Regions from separate parts of the Halobacillus sp. SY10 genome, predicted to be linked through region 1. Evidence: riboswitches for the same ligand, from Rfam matches in the RefSeq annotation. Region 1 holds a riboswitch; the other holds the start of a gene.
The links. A riboswitch is a leader RNA that binds a small molecule or an ion and turns the genes downstream of it on or off. The one in region 1 is predicted to bind S-adenosylmethionine.
Positions count from the first base shown of each region.

Region 1 (9,433 bases):
TATATGGATCTCATCATTATCGAGGGGGCTGATTTGGACCTTGAGGCCCTGTCGGAAGCCATGTTACGTAGAACAGACTACATTGTGGAAGGTTTCGAAAAGAGCGGTGACCAACCAGTCATAACTGGAGGAACCATGCGTCAGCTCTTACCTACTAACCTCTATGGAGAAGAAAAAGAGCAACTACTATCAAACTTAGAAGAACTAGCCAATGAAGGGGACCAGGAGATTAAAGACACCGTGCATGTCCTGACGGAAGAAATGAAAAGGGATCAGCCTCGCTCTGCCATTCTAAAGGGAATGATCGCAAACCTCGAAGGGTCCTCGCGTTTCACCGAAGCTATCACTAGCATCAAAAAGTTCTACCAGTTATAAAGAAGTTTTTTTACAATCCTATAGTTATAACAAAAAAGCTCAGGCATTGCCTGAGCTTTTTTGTTATACGCGCTCTGCTTCTAATACTTCATCGAGAATTGGATAGACAGCTTCTACACCTTCTTCTGCAACTAAACAAGCGACACCAAGCGGGGTTTCCCAAAAGGAATCAGGAATATAAGGGTTTTTCAGCCCTGCCGGCTGGTAAAGCGAACGGTAGATGCGGTTCAAGTGCTGCCTTGTCTCTTCTGGATCTCTTTCCTTTTCACCCCGAGCAATTAGGAACACGTAGCGCATCGACTGAAACAAGTTGTCTCCAGGCATAAACGTATATTCCTTAAAGAATTTCAGCTGTTCCTGCGCTTTTTCCTTCAACCCCGATTGGACCGCAAGATCATCGAGATGTTGTTGCAAATGGTTGTGCACTTGTTGGAAAACTCTCCGTTTTTCGTCCTGCATGACTTTATCATTATAAATTTCCTGCAATTTTGCAAATGCGGTTTCTTTTGTCCATTCCACCTTGATCACCTCATTACCTACATTCGACTTTTCTTGCTAGGATTCCTTTTTAAAACCGAACTGTTCTGCTTCCATTTGCATCGCTGTATGAAGAAGAGGAAAATCAGCAGCATCGTTTTCTAAATGACGGGACAAATTCGGGACGAGTTTGTTCCATACCATTGGATTTGCGGCCATTGATTGAAACAGGGCCACTTCATTATCTGTCCATTTTCTGAGGGACTGAACATAATGAAGTGTCATTTGGAAACCTGGTAGAAGCTGTTCATCCCTTTTCCTTGCGAATTCTTTCATCGCCTCTTCTTTCGAGATTCCTTCATCTATTTTCAAGCATGCATCGGCCAGTAAAAATGACTGCATAAAAGCATCATTGATTCCTAAACCTGTACTCGGGTCTTTGCTGTGACCAGCGTCGCCAATTAATGCCCAGCCATCTCCATAGGCCGTTCGAAAAAAATTCGGCATGCCTGGTGTTCCAATCATTTTCCCTTGAAGTCTGGCACCTTTCATTCTTTCTTTCATTCCGTACATTTGATCAAACGTTTGTTTAAACGATTCTTCCGGGTTTTTCATCATCGTTTTGAATTCTTCTGGATGGATTTCTATGCCCAGGCAGTCTCGATTGGGCTCCATTGGAAAAACAAAGCCGATTCGACCTTCATGAAGAAAGATCTCTGTGGCAGGTTCCGGTAGAGGCTCTATCCCCTCAAAATATCCGTAGACGACCGGGCGCAAAGGCTTCGTTTCTTCATATTTTTCTGACCCTGTCCAGTGAGCAAGGTTTGAGTTTTTCCCATCTGCCCCAACGATCAATTCAGCATAGGCATCATGGAGGTTCCCTTTTTCTATTAGACTGATGCCAACGGCCTTTCCCTCTTCCCATATCAATTCTCGTGCCGCCGTTTCGGGTTTGAAATGGACGGATGGGAATGTGAGCGCTCGTTCAATCAGCATCGAGTCGAGCTTGTCTCTCCTTGGAATGATGGTATAAGAGGTCCTCGGCCCTTCTACGAAACTGCTTCCAATATAGGTCCGCATCCTCGTTACTTTTCTCAAACCCGAATCTTCGAGTTTCTCAAGCACGCCTAATTTTTCTAAAAATCCTGTATGGGACATAAAGTGAGTGGACAATGTATCACTCGGAAAACTGGCTTTATCGACAAGGAGGACCTTCTTCCCCATCTCTCCTAGTAAAATAGCTAAACTCGCGCCGGCCACACGTGCACCGACGATGATGACATCATAATGATGATTCATGATTGCACACACCTCTATGTATCGTTTACCTCCATCATAACTGGATGACTATGAAAACTCTAGAGGCAGCTACATTGGGTTTCTTGTAGATAAGCTCCCTTTAGTTGAAGACTCAGTTTCGAGACTTTTGTTAAGTGGATGGGGGCGGAGGGGAATAGCTCGCTTTCCGCGGGAGCGCGGTGAGCCTCCTCGGACTGCGTCCTGTGGGGTCTCACCATGCACTTTTTTCCCGCAGGAGTCTCGCCATTCCCCTCCGCCCCTTTGCCATATAAGGATCTCGAAACCACTTCAACAAATAGCGGAGCTTCCAATAGTAGCGTGTAGATTCTAAAGAGTGTACACTTTCCATGGAAGGCTGCTACAGAGCGCTTTATCAATCCAGAACTGGGATGATGGAAGACACTCATCCTGCGCAAAGTGGGTTCGTTTTTCACACTTATCGAAGGGGGTGGTTGGGAAGCTGCGAGACTCCCGCGGGAATGGATTGACTGGCGAGACCCCGCAGAGCTTTAGCTCGAGGAGGCTTGCCGTCATCCCCGCAGGAAAGCGAGTAGCTTCCCAACCACCCCTGACGCTCAACTTTGTAACGAACCCCGGTTATCTCGAAACTGAGTCTTACACAATCCTGCCATTTCCTTTAATAACTAATCATTCTATGTACATAAAAAAACTCCCGCGATGGGGAGTTTTAATTAGTAGGTGCGTTCTTCTTCAACTTCATGGTTTTGATCCAAGATTTGAAGTTTGCTCGGTTTGTTTTCTTTTGCGATTTCCTCTGCTTTGGCAACAGCGGTATCACGCTCATCATAAAGGTCTGTCGGAGCGACATCCTCGATTTTTACAAACCAACCGGTTACATCTTTATTAGGTACGACACTATATTGTTTCATGAACTTCACTCCTATCTCATAGACTTAATTAACCATTCCCACAGCAAGGAGGGTTCAAACGTATCGAAATTGTTTGACAATGAGAAAGGACGGCTTTATAATTTCAAACAAGTCAGAAAAATTTAATAAAAACAACTCTTATCGAGAGCGGCAGAGGGACTAGGCCCTACGACGCCCGGCAACCTTCAAGGCAAAACCTTGAAAAGGTGCTACATCCTACAGGTCACATGATCTGAAAGATAAGGGGAGGTATGAGATACATAAAGCCCTCTTCTTACTTACAGAAGAGGGCTTTTCGATTTCCCTCTTCTATAAAGTGGATGCCCTAGGAAAAAATCAGAGGAGGAATTTTTCCATGAGTTTACCATTCCATACGTTCGGTCCTGAAACGAATTTGCTTCACGGCGGTCAAGAACCTGATCCCGCTACAGGTTCTCGTGCTGTACCGATTTATCAGACGACATCGTATGTTTTCAATGATACAGAGCATGCTCAAAACCTTTTCTCACTTGCGGAACCCGGCAACATTTATTCACGAATCGGAAACCCGACCGTGGATGTATTCGAACAACGAATCGCTCTTCTTGAGGACGGTGCCGCGGCGGTGGCGACAGCATCAGGCATGTCTGCCATCACGATGGCCATTCTGAATGTCGCTAAAGCCGGGGATGACATTGTTACTTCTACGAACCTTTATGGAGGGACATACAATTTGTTTGTCCACACCCTCCCCCGCTATGGAATCAATGTACATTTTGTAGAAGGAGATGACCCCGAATCATTCGCCAAGGCGATTACTCCTCATACAAAAGCAATCTTTGCCGAAACCATTGGGAATCCGAGTTTGAATGTACTGGACATTGAAGCGATCGCAGATGTCGCGCATGATCATCACATCCCTTTCATTATCGATAACACATTCGCCACCCCGTATGTGTGCAGACCGATCGACTGGGGAGCAGACATCGTTGTCCACTCTGCTACTAAATGGATTGGTGGACACGGCACGGCCATTGGAGGTGTTGTTGTTGATAGTGGACGTTTTGACTGGAATCATGAAAAATTCCCAGGGTTCACAGAGCCTGATGAAAGCTATAACGGCATACGCTTCGGGGTCGATGTGGGTCCGGCCGCTTTCGCCATAAAACTGCGCGTACAGCTGCTTCGGGACATTGGCGCATGTCTCAGCCCGCAAAACGCTTTCTTACTTTTGCAAGGACTGGAGACTTTACACTTGCGAGCGAAAACACATGCGGATCAAGCTTTAGAAATCGCCGAATATTTAAACCATCACGAAGGTGTCGAATGGGTGAATTATCCAGGATTGAAAGATCACCCCACTTATTCTCTAGCCGAAAAATATTTCCACTACGGCCATGGGTCGATCGTTGTCTTCGGGATTAAAGGAGGACGCGAAGCAGGGCGTAAGCTGATTGATCAGAGCACTATCTGGTCGCATGTAGCCAATGTAGGGGATGCCAAATCTTTAATCATCCATCCGGCCTCTACGACTCACCAGCAATTAAGCGACGAAAACTTGAGTAAATCTGGTGTAACAGAAGAACTTGTCCGTTTGTCTGTCGGGTTAGAGTCTGTAGAAGACTTGATTCAGGACCTGGACAACGCCATTTTCCATGCCACTGGATATAGGAGATCCTACGGTAAAAGTAAGCATGTGGCAGAGCCGGTTTTATCATCCTCCCTGGATCGTTCGAACGGGGAATTAAGAAAAAGGGTAATCGGAATTGTTGGAACAAGTGCTCTTCTTGCGGAGCAGAACAAGTTGGAAAGGTTGGGATTTGAAGTCGTTGCCTTCTCTCACTTTGAGGACCTTCAAAAAGTAACGAATGTCCACTGGGATATTGTCTATGTTGAGGAAGCGAATGAGGATGTCTTGAACATAACGAAAGAAGTAAAACCGACACTACTCTGGTCACGAAAACCAATCACTCACGAAGATGCAGCCATCATATCAGGGGTAAGCCTCTATGACGCTGTTGTAAATATCCGGTCAGGGAAAGATTTTTCTACTTCCCTCGTATCGGTCTAGTGAAAGAAAGGAGAATGAAAAGCATGTCATTAAAAAACCCCACCAGTCACCCAAGAACCAATCAAACGATATCGATTGGAACTTTCACCTGCGAGTCTGGTGAAAAGCTTTCGCATGTCGAGCTTGCCTACGAAAGATACGGGCCGACAAATGCTCCCGTCATCCTCGTATGTCACGCATTAACGGGCAACCAGCTCGCCGTCGGTTCAAGGGAAGAACGTGGCTGGTGGGCCGGTTTGATTGGTGAAGATTGTCCGATCGACACCAATCGCTATCAAGTGATCACCTTTAATGTTTTGGGTGGATGTCACGGATCTACAGGGCCTGCGAGCATTAATCCAGACACCGGCAAACCATACCGTCAAACCTTTCCCAAAGTTACCATTCGGGATATGGTCCACGCTCAGTATGAAGCTTTATATCGCTTAGGCATCACTCATGTCCACGCTATAGCAGGCGGATCACTTGGAGGTATGCAGACGTACGAATGGGGACTTCTTTACCCTGATTTCATGAAAAAATTATTCATTCTCGCAGCTACCCCTTATTTAAGTGATTATGGCATCGCTTTTAATCATATCGGTGCTCGAGCCATAAAGAGTGATCCTCATTTCCATAATGGGGACTATCATTCAAATGAAGATCTAAAGGGGTTTGAAATCGCCCGGATGACCGGGATGGTCACGTACCGCAGCAGTACCTTATTTGAAAAAAGGTTCGACCGTTCCTATCATGCCGATACCTCTTATGAGATTCAATCTTATTTGGATTACCAGGGGGATAAGATCAAAGAACGCTTTGATGCCAACAGCTATCTTTACCTTCTTGAGGCGATGAACAACCATGACATCGGACGAGGAAGAAACGGATGGGCCCAAGCAGCGAAGCAATACAAAGCAGAGGTTCACACTTTCAGTTTTGAACACGATCTCCTTTATCCAGAAGCCTTGATCCAACCATTCTCTACCTTCTGTAAAAAAGGGAAGCATCACCATATACCCACCGACTATGGGCATGATGGATTTCTCGTAGAGTTTGAACGTTGGGGCAAATGGGTGGAAGAACAATTAAACTAATTGTTCCTCCACGTGTATAATCAAAATAAAAACCGTTCCGTTTTTAGTTTAAAACGGAACGGTTTTCTTGTTTATCGATTAAATGACCGACAGGAACGACTTCATACCCTTTAGCGTACAGTTTTTCCAGTAAGAGATCTACGGTTTCCACTGTAGACAGTTGAAGATCATGAAGCAAAATAATGGAATCTTCTTCTACTTCTGAAAGAATATCCTCAGCAACCGCTTCCGGTTTTTGATCTTCCCACTTCTCAGAATAGATGGTCCACGGAACAACATTGCCTTCTTCTTGATAGTTGGCAGAAGGCAGGTTTCCAAAAGGCAATCGCAGTAAATCCACCCTCTGTCCGGTTACTTGTTCCAGAATTGTTTGAGTCGATGAGATCTGCTGATTGATCTGCTCATCTGACAAGCGTCCCAATCGGGGGTGATTCCACGTATGGTTTCCAATTTCGTGCCCGCGTTCACTCACTTCACGAGCCACTTCAGGATAGTAACCTACCCGTTTTCCGATCATGAAGAAAGAGGCTTTTGCTTCATACTTATCCAGTACATCAAGGATTTTTCTGGTCACTTCCGGATGAGGGCCATCATCGAAGGTTAAAGCCACTTCTTTCCCTTCCCCATGTAAATGGTTCTCTAAAGAAAAGTCCTGATATTTATTATCGCTTCCCTGATTCTCTGAAGTTGGCTTAGCTCCTACTTCAGCGGCCTCTTTAAAGGCATCTGCATAATCTGAACGAAGAAGTTTGGATACTTTATCCTTCTCAATCATCACACGGAGTGGTTCCTCACTTGCAGGATCATTTATAAAAACAAGGACCCCTTCCCCCGTCAAAGCGACATCTTCGTAAAATGCAGGTTTAGCCTCAAGCTTATCCAGAAGCTTCGCGTTTTCTTCACCTGCATCGATCAATTTCTCTTTCGTCCAATCGTGAAGACGATCGACATAATAGATGTCTTCCTTGAATAATTCTTCCAGCGACAAAGCTTTTCCATTCTTTTTATCGAAATTCAAGACGGTTTGTTTAGTCATGACTCCGCCTTCACCAAGGTCGATCGTTTCTATAAACCTCACAACAAAAAAACGTTGATTTTGATGAATGACTTCAAAATCAATGTGCAATTCATGCGCCTGGCTTCCATCATTTTTTTGTTTACTTTTATAGCTTTCTTGTTTAAACAAAGCTTTCTGCTGATTCACATAATCTATAATGGTTTGGTCAATTTGGTTATTCGGTGTTTGGGGATAATGGGCGGTCATGTGATACTCTTCAAATTCACTGATATCTGTTTCTATACTTACGTCATACATCGCCTGATTACCCATCTTCTCTCCCGACTCTTCATTAGCATTCGCAATGAAAGAACAGCCGGACGCCGTCAACAAAACAAACAAAATGGTATATATAATTGGTTGTCTCATGCTTTTCCCTCTTTATCTCATAGTCACACAATCTATTGTAACATAAATGTAACAATGACTTAATTACTTCGATATATTCAGTAAATTAAGTTAATTCAAACAATTCCCTTCTTCCTAAATGCTCCCGATTGTGGAAGACTCAGTTTCGAGATAACCGGGTTCGCTGCCTATGTTGAGCGTCAGGGGTGGTTGGGGCTCACCGCGCTTCCGCGGAAAGCGAACCATTCCCCGCAGCCCCCATCCACTCAACAAAAGTCTCGAAACTGAGTCTTCAAAAATCCTTTCATATAGCGGAATAAAAAAAGAACTCTCCAATAAGGAAAGTTCTAGATATTGGTTCGGACGTCCCATAGTTCGGGAAAGAAGCGGTGATCGAGGACTTTCTTTAAGTAGCCGACACCTGAGGAACCGCCTGTGCCTTTTTTATGACCGATGATTCGCTCGACTGTTTTCATGTGACGGAAACGCCATTGCTGGAGACTGTCTTCAATGTCAACAAGCTTCTCCCCTAATTGGTACAAGTCCCAATATTGTTCCACATCTTTATAGACGTTCGTCCAGGCAGCTTCTACGCTGGAGTCTTTTTCATACAGCTGCGTGTAATCACGGTCCAACAGTTTTTTTGAAATCGGAAAACCGGAGTCGGATAGCTTTTCGATGGCAGCATCGTAAAGGCTTGGTGCACGATATGCCTCTTCAAGTCGATGATGCAACTCAGGGTCTTTTTCGTAGATCTTTAACACGTGAGGGGTTTTATACCCCAGTGCAAATTCAATCATTCTGTACTGATAGGATTGGAAGCCGGAAGCCTGTCCGAGGTGATCACGGAACTCCATATATTCTGACGGGGTCAATGTTGATAAGACATCCCACGCTTGAATAATCTGTTTTTGAATGCTCGATACTCGTGCCAGCATCTTAAAAGCCGCCTGCATTTGATCTTTTCTAATTGCTTCTATAGCTGCATGAAGTTCGTGTAAAGTCAGCTTCATCCATAATTCACTGACTTGATGAATGATAATAAAAAGCATCTCATCATGATGAGGTGACAGACGATTTTGCGCAGAAAGCAGTTCATCCAAGTTCAAATATTCACCATAGGTCATCCGGCTGGAAAAATCAGTATGGATGTTCTCGCTGCCATCATTTTTATGATTTGTCACTGGTGTCCCTCCTTCAATCCAACACGCCGCGTTCAGGAATGTTGGTAAAAGTCATCGGTAAAAATTCCGTATGAACCGTCCCCTCATACATAAGAAGCGTTCCTAAAACAGGGTGCTCTGCGTGCACATGGACACGAAAAGCCTCTTCCTCTTCATCATAATGTTCGTACACACTGGTCGTCGGATTGGCCATAGACATGAGGCCATCCACATGCATTGCTTTCGACTCCATATATAGTCCACCTTCTGCTGTGACATGGGTCTCCAGCTCGGTTTGTATGAGGCCTGTCTTTCCTAAATCATCAACGATACAACCTTTCTCTTCATCAAATCGCATCGCTGCATCAAAACCTCGAATAGAGTAAGGAAAGAAAAACCTCCGAATCCAACTAATCGTCTCCCGTCCTTTTTCATCTACATAGATATAATTCTCAAGAGTGAAGGGGACATCTTTTCCTCTTTCTGCAAACACAAGATGATCTTTTGTTCCCACTTGAAGAAAAGGGCGCAGCAAAGGATGTGTCCCTCTGATTTCAGTCATTCTCCCTTGACCAAGGATCATTAGATTTTGTTTGCTCGTCAATCCATACTTCTTTTGTAGCTCTGGATGAAGATTGTGGAATTGCTCACCTAGTGCTCGATGAAAAATCGACTTCATGGAAAAACTCCTCCCAAAA
Region 1 covers NZ_CP174345.1:3,965,744-3,975,176, forward strand. Annotated here, with positions in the region: gene ACJA3J_RS19955 (TetR/AcrR family transcriptional regulator) at 1-375, shown strand, start outside; gene ACJA3J_RS19960 (hypothetical protein) at 439-894, opposite strand; gene ACJA3J_RS19965 (NAD(P)/FAD-dependent oxidoreductase) at 931-2,151, opposite strand; gene ACJA3J_RS19970 (DUF2188 domain-containing protein) at 2,844-3,041, opposite strand; SAM riboswitch class I at 3,177-3,287, shown strand; gene ACJA3J_RS19975 (O-acetylhomoserine aminocarboxypropyltransferase/cysteine synthase family protein) at 3,397-5,091, shown strand; gene ACJA3J_RS19980 (homoserine O-acetyltransferase) at 5,115-6,167, shown strand; gene ACJA3J_RS19985 (polysaccharide deacetylase family protein) at 6,211-7,593, opposite strand; gene kynA (tryptophan 2,3-dioxygenase) at 7,920-8,756, opposite strand; gene ACJA3J_RS19995 (DUF4166 domain-containing protein) at 8,770-9,414, opposite strand.

Region 2 (9,433 bases), 670 kb from region 1:
GTCACGCGCAGCTATTTGTCAGGAATCCTTGAAGACGAAATTCAGTCCATGAATGAAAAGGATAGCAACATTGCGCTCTTACTCATCGACATTGATAATTTTAAAATGATCAATGATTCATGGGGGCACACGAAAGGGGATGAGCTGCTTCGTCAGTTCTCCCGTTACTTGAGGCAGACATTCGCTCAGCATGATGCGGTGATTTCCAGGATCAGCAGTGATGAATTTATTGTCCTCCTCAAACATGTCAGAAGCATTGAAGAACTAAGGGAAGTCAGTGACTACGTTATTCATTCAATGCGACGCCCTTTTCTTATTGGAGAAAAAGAGTTCTACAATACCGTGAGTATCGGTGTCACGTTCACCCCGGCCCATCTTCGAAATCATTATAATGGAGAAACTCTTTTACGCCATGCGGATGCAGCGATGCATAAAGCGAAGAGAAGCGGAAAGAATCGCTATGCGGTTTATGAAGAAAAGATGAGTGAGCAGATGAGAGAAGAGCTTCACTTGAAACAATCCCTTCATCATGCTCTTGATAACAATCAGTTTGAGCTTTATTATCAACCCCAAGTGTGCGGGAGAACATCGCAGGTGATCGGATATGAATCACTCATCCGCTGGAACCATCCGGATTACGGTAGGTTATCTCCGCATTATTTCATCAGCCTTGCTGAAGAATCAGGGATGATCATAGAAATTGGTGAGTGGGTATTGAAGGAAGCTTGTCAGCAAACAAAAAGATGGCAGGTGGAAGATCGTAGACCGGATTTGAAAATATCGGTGAATTTGTCTGCCCAGCAGTTCAAAGATTTAAATCTTCCGAGAAAAGTGCTTGAAGCCCTCAAAAGTTCAGGGCTTTCTCCTGACAGCTTGATCCTCGAAATTACGGAAACGATGGTCCTTCAAGATTTCGACCGCAGCACAGACACGTTGAACAGTTTGCGTGAAAAGGGGATTAAAGTACATCTGGATGACTTCGGTGTCGGTTTTTCTTCCCTCAGTTATTTGAACCGTTTGCCTGTGGATGCGATAAAAATCGATCGTTCTTTCATTAATCAAATTGGTGAACGAGGGGAAGAGGTGCCGATCGTCAATGCCATCATCAGTATGGCGAAAAGTCTCGGCCTGCAAGTCATTGCTGAAGGTGTGGAAACAAGTGAACATATTGCTTACTTAAAACAAAAAGGCTGTTATGAATATCAAGGCTATTACTTCAGTAAACCTGTACCGGCAAGTCTTGTACACAATTAACATGAGTGATCAAATTTACCATTCTTAAAAAACCGTCCATGATCCGTGACTTCTTTTGGACGGTATTCATTTTAGCAAGAAAGCATACGGTCGACCCATGCTCAGAGTATCAGGCTCTGAGCATTTTCTTTATGCAGGGAAGGTCTATTTCAAGTATGCTTTCTATTAAAGGAAGAGCGATTCAAATGGATTTGGAGTATAGGGGGATTCTTATGGCAGAAATGCTAACCATTTATAATGAAAATGAGCAGCCAATTGGAATAAAAGAAAGGGAGAAGGTGCATTTGGACGGGGATTGGCACGAAACGTTCCATTGTTGGATGTTCCACAAGGAAGGTGAAACGATCCATTTATTGCTTCAACAAAGAGCTGATCACAAGAAGGACTTCCCGAGCTTGTTTGATATTACCGCTGCGGGACATGTAGAAGCGGGGGAGGATGTACTTCTGGCTGGTGTCCGGGAAATTGATGAGGAAGTCGGTTTGACGGTTGTGCCTGGAGATTTAATCCCTCAAGGCGATTACAAGGAGGAACTGAAGGAAGGGGTTCGCGTAGACCGGGAAATTTGCCGTATTTACCTCTTACCATGGACAAATGACAAGACCTTTACGATTGGAGAAGAGGTGAAGGACATCGTTTCTGTGCCACTGGAAGATATGGAAGGTTTGATGGATATACCACGGAGCGTGAAGGGGGTCTCTATTCTTAATGGTGAAGAAAAAGAAGTGAATCGTAAAAATCTTGTCCCACATGAAAAAGGATATGAGCGGTATGTTTTCCAAGCGATTCGAGAATATGTCGCAAAACTTTGACAATATTCCAACTTGTTCTATATAATTTCTGATTAAGTGATAGAGAGAGGAGACGAACGATGACGAATACATCTTTTGATACGAAAATAGTCCACCATAAGGCGGATCAAAGTCTTGTACCGAATAGCAAGAGTACACCGATTTACCAGACGTCCGCCTTTACATTCAAAGATTTGGATCACTTGGAAAGTTATTATGAGGGAAACAGCCCTTATTTATATACGAGAGAGCGTAACCCCAATACTGATGAACTTGCTGGAACCGTTGCTGAACTGGAAGAAGCACCAGCCGGAGTAGCGTCTTCATCCGGAATGTCAGCCATCCTTGCCGGCATTCTCGCAGTTGCAAAACCCGGGGATCATATCGTTGCCGCAGAGGATGTTTACGGAGGTTCACACAAGCTGATCACCAAAGAGCTGCCCACGTTCGGGATTGATGTAACGATGGTTTCTTTTTCAAATCTGGAGGAGGTTTCAGAGGCGATCACAGACAAAACGAAGCTGCTTTATACGGAATCGATTTCAAATCCTTTTTTACGGGTGGAAGATCTTGAAGGCCTCGTCGCTCTTGCTCGCAAAAAGAATGTGAAATCGATGGTTGATAATACGTTCGCGACCCCATACTTATTGCAGCCGTACACGCGTGGCGTCGACCTTGTCGTACATAGTGGGACGAAGTATATTGGTGGGCACAGTGACGTGACGTGTGGTGTGCTGGTCGGGAGTGAGGAATTGGTTCAGGCTGCTACCCAGAAGATTGTCACATTTGGTGCAAATCTCAGCCCATTTGAAGCATGGCTGACTCAACGAGGGGCCAAAACGTTAGGTCTTAGAATGAAGAAACAATCATACAATGCAAAGCAGGTAGCAAAAGTCCTGGATGAGCATGATGCCGTCCGTACCGTCTATTATCCCGAAAAGGTATCGGAAAGAGGGAACGGTGCCATTGTGACCATCGAGCTTAATGATTCGATTGACATAGAGGCGTTTTTTCGATCGCTCGGTTGGGTGAAAATCGCCCCTACGTTGGCAGGAGTCGAAACGACGGTTTCTTATCCTGTACGTACGTCCCATCGTGCGTTATCGGATGAGGAGCGCGAGAAGATCGGCATCAATGATTATGTGATTCGACTGTCAATCGGAATCGAAGATCATGAAGATATCATAGAACAGCTGAAAAAAGCGATTGTAGATTCTAAAAGTTGAATTTTCTAAAATGATTGACTTTTCTGTTTGTTATCCGTTATAATTCACAACATGATCAATTAACTGCATACATCTCTTATCAAGAGAGGCTGAGGGAATAGGCCCTGTGAAGCCCGGCAACCTTCAAACATCGGTTTGAAAAGGTGCCAAGTCCTACAGATCTAAAAGGTCTGGTAGATAAGAGGAGGAAACGAAATGACAAACCCTCTTCTTATTTGGAAGAGGGTTTTTTGCTGTTCGGAAGAAAGTTCCATGGACATTTTGTATGCACAAAGCCAACTATATCTATAAGAATAGAAACCTTTACGAGGAGGAACGAATCATGACTAATTCATTTGAAAGCTATGATGTAGATACGATTTCTTTACACGGAGGGCAGTCCCCGGATCCGACCACAGGATCTCGTGCGGTGCCGATTTACCAAACGACTTCCTATGTTTTCCACGACACAGAACATGCCCAGAGCCTTTTTGCGCTTGACGAGCCGGGAAATATCTATTCCCGAATCGGAAATCCGACCGTCGATGTTTTTGAAAAAAGGATGGCCCTCTTGGAGGGAGGAGTCGCTTCTGTTGCGACAGCTTCCGGAATGTCAGCCATTGCTCTATCCATTCTGAACATCGCAGGATCTGGAGACGAAGTCGTTGCCGCGTCGAACCTTTATGGCGGGACCTATAATTTATTCGCTAACACTTTACCGCGATATGGCATTAAAGTCCATTTTGTCGACCCGGAGGAGCCGGAAAACTTCCGAAAAGCGATTACAGATCGAACGAAAGCTGTCTTCGCTGAAACGATCGGAAATCCAAGCTTGCACGTGCTGGATATTGAAAAGGTAGCGGCCATCGCGCATGATCATGACCTTCCACTTCTAATCGACAACACATTCGCGACCCCTTATACATGCCGGCCGATTGAGCACGGAGCCGACATCGTTATCCACTCCGCGACGAAGTGGATCGGGGGCCACGGGACGGCCATTGGAGGAGTGGTCGTAGACGGAGGACAGTTTAACTGGGGAAACGGCAAGTATCCGGTTTTCACAGAGCCTGATAGTAGTTACAACGGAATCGTTTATACCGCCGACTTCGGAACGCTTGCTTATATTACGAAACTGCGTGTCCAGCTGCTTCGGGATTTTGGATCGTGTTTGAGCCCGCAGAATGCTTTCTTGTTGTTACAAGGGTTAGAGACGCTGCATTTGCGTGTCGCCCGTCACGGAGACAACGCCCAGGAAATTGCAGAATACTTACAAGGTCATCCTGATGTGAAATGGGTATCGTATCCAGGGCTCCCTACACATCCAGCCCATGAACTAGCCAACCGTTACCTTAATGGAGGGTATGGTTCGATCGTAAACTTTGGCATCAAAGGTGGACGGGAAGCCGGAAGACAAGTGATCAATAATATATCGCTCTGGTCCCATGTAGCAAACGTTGGAGATGCCAAATCATTGATCATCCACCCTGCATCAACGACACACCAGCAATTGTCTGTCGAAGATCTTGCTGCAAGTGGAGTGACGGAAGAATTAATCCGCTTATCCATTGGACTTGAGTCGAGCAAGGATTTGATTAATGATCTTGATCGTGCCATTGCGAAAGCGACAGGAAGAGCGCCGGAACAAACAGCGATCACCGAAAATGATGAAGGTGTCATCAAGTGGGCCTTAAGCTCCTCTAAAACCGAAGAAGATGGGGAAACGCGTCCAAAACGTTTGGCGGTCGTCGGATTGAGCGGGAAGCCTTCACGTCCGAGCCATCGTCTAGCGAGAAAAATGCAGAGGCTGGGTTATCAAATCGTCCCTGTAAATCCAAGAGAAACGGAAGTGCTTGGAGAGAAGGCGTATCCAGACCTAAGATCGATCCCATTCAAAGTTGATGTCGTGCAAGTGTTCCGCAGTCCGGAAGCAGCCATTGAAATTGCTAAGGAAGCAGCGGAAATCCGGCCGGACGTTTTCTGGCTGCAAGAAGGTGTCATCGCACCGAAGGCGGCCCAAATCGCAAGTGAAGCAGGGCTTGAAGTGGTCCATAACCGTTGTACGTATAAAGAGGCCCAGCGGTTGCGAGGAACCATCGATACGTACGCATGTGAAATCTAAAAACCGAAAAAAGAGGAGAGTGTATCATGGGACTAAAGAAAACGTTCATCACTTTAGGGTTACTTGCGACATTGGGTTTGGTGGGGTGTTCAGGGGATGCAGAAGGGGAGAGCGCATCACCAGAAAAAGTGACGCTCGACTATGCGTATTACTCCCCGACGAGCCTTGTACTGAAAGAACAGGGTTTGGCTGAAGAAATTTTTGAAGATGAGGGGATAGAAGTCGAGTGGGTCCTCAGCCAGGGGAGTAACAAAGCCCTCGAATTCTTGAATTCAAGCAGTGTAGACTTCGGTTCGACCGCCGGTGCAGCGGCTCTGATGGCGAAATCAAATAATGCCCCTGTAGAATCTGTTTATTTATATTCCAAGCCCGAATGGACGGCGCTCGTTACGAATCCTGATTCCGGAATATCGTCCGTGGAAGATTTGAAAGGGAAAAAAGTAGCGGCGACGCTCGGGACGGATCCTTACATTTTCTTAGTCCGCGCCCTGAAGGATCACGGGCTTTCTACAGAAGACATTGAGCTTGTGAATCTGCAGCACCCTGAAGGAGCATCGGCACTGACGAATGGCAACGTCGATGCATGGGCAGGGCTGGATCCTCATATGGCTCGTAATGAATTGGAAGGCGGGGCGGAACTTTTCTACCGGAAGCCGGAATTCAATACTTACGGAACATTGAACGTACGGTCGGACTATGCCAAAGATCATCCAGAAGTCGTTAAACAAGTGATTGAAGCTTATGAAAAAGCGAGAAAATGGACAATTGAGAATCCGGACAAAGCAGCTGAAATCCTTGCCGAAGAAGCGGGACTGGATTTGGAAGTAGCGAAGAAGAGTCTGGAAAGGAATGACCTATCGAATCCTGTGCCAGGGGATGAATTGAGAGAAACCGTGCTCGGAGCGGGCCAAGTGCTTCAGGAGGAAGAAGTCATCAAGGCAGACGTGGATATTGAAAAAATTACAGAAGAACTCATCAATCCGAAATACGCGGAAGAAGTGATTGAATAGAAGGAGGAAACACGTTTATGTCCAGTCGTACAGAAGCAACCGTCCGTCCGGCATCCAAGGGGAAGAAAACACGTGTTTCCGTGAAGGGGAGCCTATCCGGTTCATGGCTGGGTCTGATCCTGCCTGCTTTCATCATCCTTTTGTGGGAGTATGCTTCAAGGGCGGGGTGGGTGGCTCCCCACTTGCTTCCTTCTCCAACGACCGTCGTGGATGAAATGTCATCCATGGCCCAGGAAGGGGAGCTGTTGGGGCATATCACCATTACTCTCTATAGAGTCTTTGCTGGCTTTCTGGCAGGAGCCCTGGCTGCTGTCATTCTCGGTGCGGCGACAGGTTATGTGAAAGTGATCCATCAGTTGCTTGATCCTATGTTGCAAGCACTAAGAGCCATTCCGTCTCTGGCCTGGGTTCCCTTATTCGTCTTGTGGATCGGCATTGGAGAAGCTTCCAAAATCACGCTCGTGGCTGTGGGGGTTTTCTTTCCAGTGTATTTGAATTTGACTGCGGGCATACAGGGGATTGATCGGAAACTGATCGAAGTGGGTAGAATCTATAACTTTTCGAGTTTGCAGCAAATCAAGAAAATCATTCTACCAGCCTCCTTGCCTTCTTTCATTGTCGGATTAAGAAGTGGACTGAGTCTTGGGTGGATGTTCGTGGTTGCAGCTGAATTGCTCGGTGCTAGCCAGGGCCTTGGATATTTGATGGTATACGGACAGAATACATCAGCTCCATCACTCGTAATTGGAAGCATCATTCTGTTTGCCATCTTCGGTAAGATCACAGATGAAATTTTAAAGCGTATTCAATCGAAGACATTGAAATGGCAGGATAATTTGGAAAATGCGTCATAAAGGAGGGTGTCTATGTTAGCTGTCGATCACGTATCCCGTACCTTCCAAAACGGAAAAGCAGGATTCAAAAATATTGATTTGCAGTTACGGAGAGGAGAGGTTGTCGGAGTCTTAGGGACCAGTGGGTGCGGTAAAAGTACACTGCTGCGTGTCCTCTCCGGTCTGGACACACAATTTGAAGGGAGCATTCTTACAGAAGCGGAGCGTCCGGAAGAAGCTTTCGGGATGATGTTCCAGGAGCCGAGACTCATGCCTTGGTTAACCGTCTTGGATAATGTGACGTTCGGTTTTTCTAAGAAGGAAAAGAAATCAGAGGCTTTGGAGTTGATTGAAACGGTAGGGCTGCAGGGGTTTGAAAAACATTACCCGAAAGACCTGTCAGGCGGAATGGCCCAGCGGGCAGCGATTGCCAGATCTCTGCTCAGTCAACCGGATATCTTGCTCCTCGATGAACCGTTCAGCGCCCTCGATGCATTTACAAAAATGCAGCTGCAGGATCTACTTTTGGCGATATGGGAAAAGCGCAGGACGACGACATTGCTCGTCACTCACGATATTGATGAGGCGCTTTATTTATGTGACCGTATCGTAATCATGCGCGGGCAGCCGGGGCAGATCGAATCTGAAATTTTCATCAACCGGCCGAAACCTCGAAAAAGAGGAGATGCCCATCTTGCAGAGTTGAAAGAAGAAGTATTGAAGGAATTGGATTTCACCAAATCATAAGGAGGATCAAGGATCATGGCAGCAACGATCATCCCACCACAATCGGCAGATTACAACATTGAGAAAGAATGGCTGGAAGGGAAACCTTTTGACTGGAGTACTGTACACGCTCGTTTTACATGGAATGTGACAGGTGAAGTGAACATGGCTTATGAAAGTATCGACAGACACGTTGATGAAGGGAAAGGGGACCGGATTGCTTTACATTACATCTCAGAAGAAGAGGAATTCACCTACACTTTTTCTGAACTTAAAAAAGAAGTGAACCGCTGGGCGAATGTGCTGTTTGATCATGGTGTGAGAAAAGGCGACTTCGTTTTCGTCTTTTTACCGAAACATCCGCATTGTCACATCGCTATGTTTGCAGCGATCAAAATTGGGGCGGTGGTCGGTCCGTTATTTGAGGCTTTTATGGCAGATGCGGTAAAGGACCGCATCAACGATTGTGAAGGGAAATACTTAATTACAGAGGATTCGTTTCTGAATCGAGTGCATAGAGAAGAGATTCCAAGCCTGACAACCATTTTTACCACGAATAAAACAGAGGGAGCGAACCCTTCTATTACCAGGGAAGCGGAGAAGGCGAGCGATGAACTGGAAACGGTGTGGGTAGACCTTGATGACGGGCTGAACATTCATTATACGAGCGGATCGACGGGCAAACCGAAAGGAATCGTCCATGCCCACCGAAACATGATCCAGCAGTATCAGACGGGCCGATGGGTATTGGATCTTAAAGACGATGATGTGTACTGGTGTACCGCACACCCGGGATGGGTGACAGGGACGGTCTATGGAGTATTCGCTCCTTTACTGAACGGGGTAACTACAGTCATTCATGGAGGGCGTTTTTCAGCAAAAGCGTGGTATGAAGTTTTGGAGAAGGCTAAAGTTTCAGTATGGTATAGTGCTCCAACGGCATTCAGGATGCTGAAGGCTCAGCCCGAAGACATGCACTTCAACTATGACCTTTCTTCTTTACGTCATATTTTAAGTGTCGGAGAACCACTCAACCCGGAAGTCATTCACTGGGCCTACCAAACGTGGAATTTGAGAATTCATGATACATGGTGGATGACAGAAACAGGGGCGCAGCTCATTGCCAACCTTCCCACACGACCGATCAAACCCGGATCCATGGGAAGACCGATTCCTGGAATTGAGATTGAGATCCTTAATGAAGAAGGACAGCCCCTCCCCCCGTTTGAAACAGGGCATCTAGCCATTCGTTCTGCCTGGCCGTCCTTAATGAAAGAAGTGTGGAAGAATCCGAGTAAATTCGACTCGTACTTTCCGTTTGGAGAAGAATGGTATTTAGCTGGCGATTTAGCTTACGTGGATGAGGATGGTTACGTTTTCTTTCAAGGGAGAAGTGATGATATGATCAATTCTTCCGGAGAGCGTATTGGTCCTTTCGAAGTGGAGAGCAAGCTACTTGAACACCCTGCTGTACGTGAATCGGGAGTTGTTG
Region 2 covers NZ_CP174345.1:325,978-335,410, forward strand. Annotated here, with positions in the region: gene ACJA3J_RS01760 (EAL domain-containing protein) at 1-1,254, shown strand, start outside; gene ACJA3J_RS01765 (NUDIX domain-containing protein) at 1,467-2,066, shown strand; gene ACJA3J_RS01770 (trans-sulfuration enzyme family protein) at 2,126-3,271, shown strand; SAM riboswitch class I at 3,345-3,455, shown strand; gene ACJA3J_RS01775 (PLP-dependent aspartate aminotransferase family protein) at 3,594-5,372, shown strand; gene ACJA3J_RS01780 (aliphatic sulfonate ABC transporter substrate-binding protein) at 5,399-6,382, shown strand; gene ACJA3J_RS01785 (ABC transporter permease) at 6,400-7,236, shown strand; gene ACJA3J_RS01790 (ABC transporter ATP-binding protein) at 7,249-7,962, shown strand; gene acsA (acetate--CoA ligase) at 7,978-9,433, shown strand, end outside.
Region 2: linked by a shared signal. The riboswitch ahead of ACJA3J_RS01775 (PLP-dependent aspartate aminotransferase family protein) and the one ahead of ACJA3J_RS19975 (O-acetylhomoserine aminocarboxypropyltransferase/cysteine synthase family protein) in region 1 are both predicted to bind S-adenosylmethionine.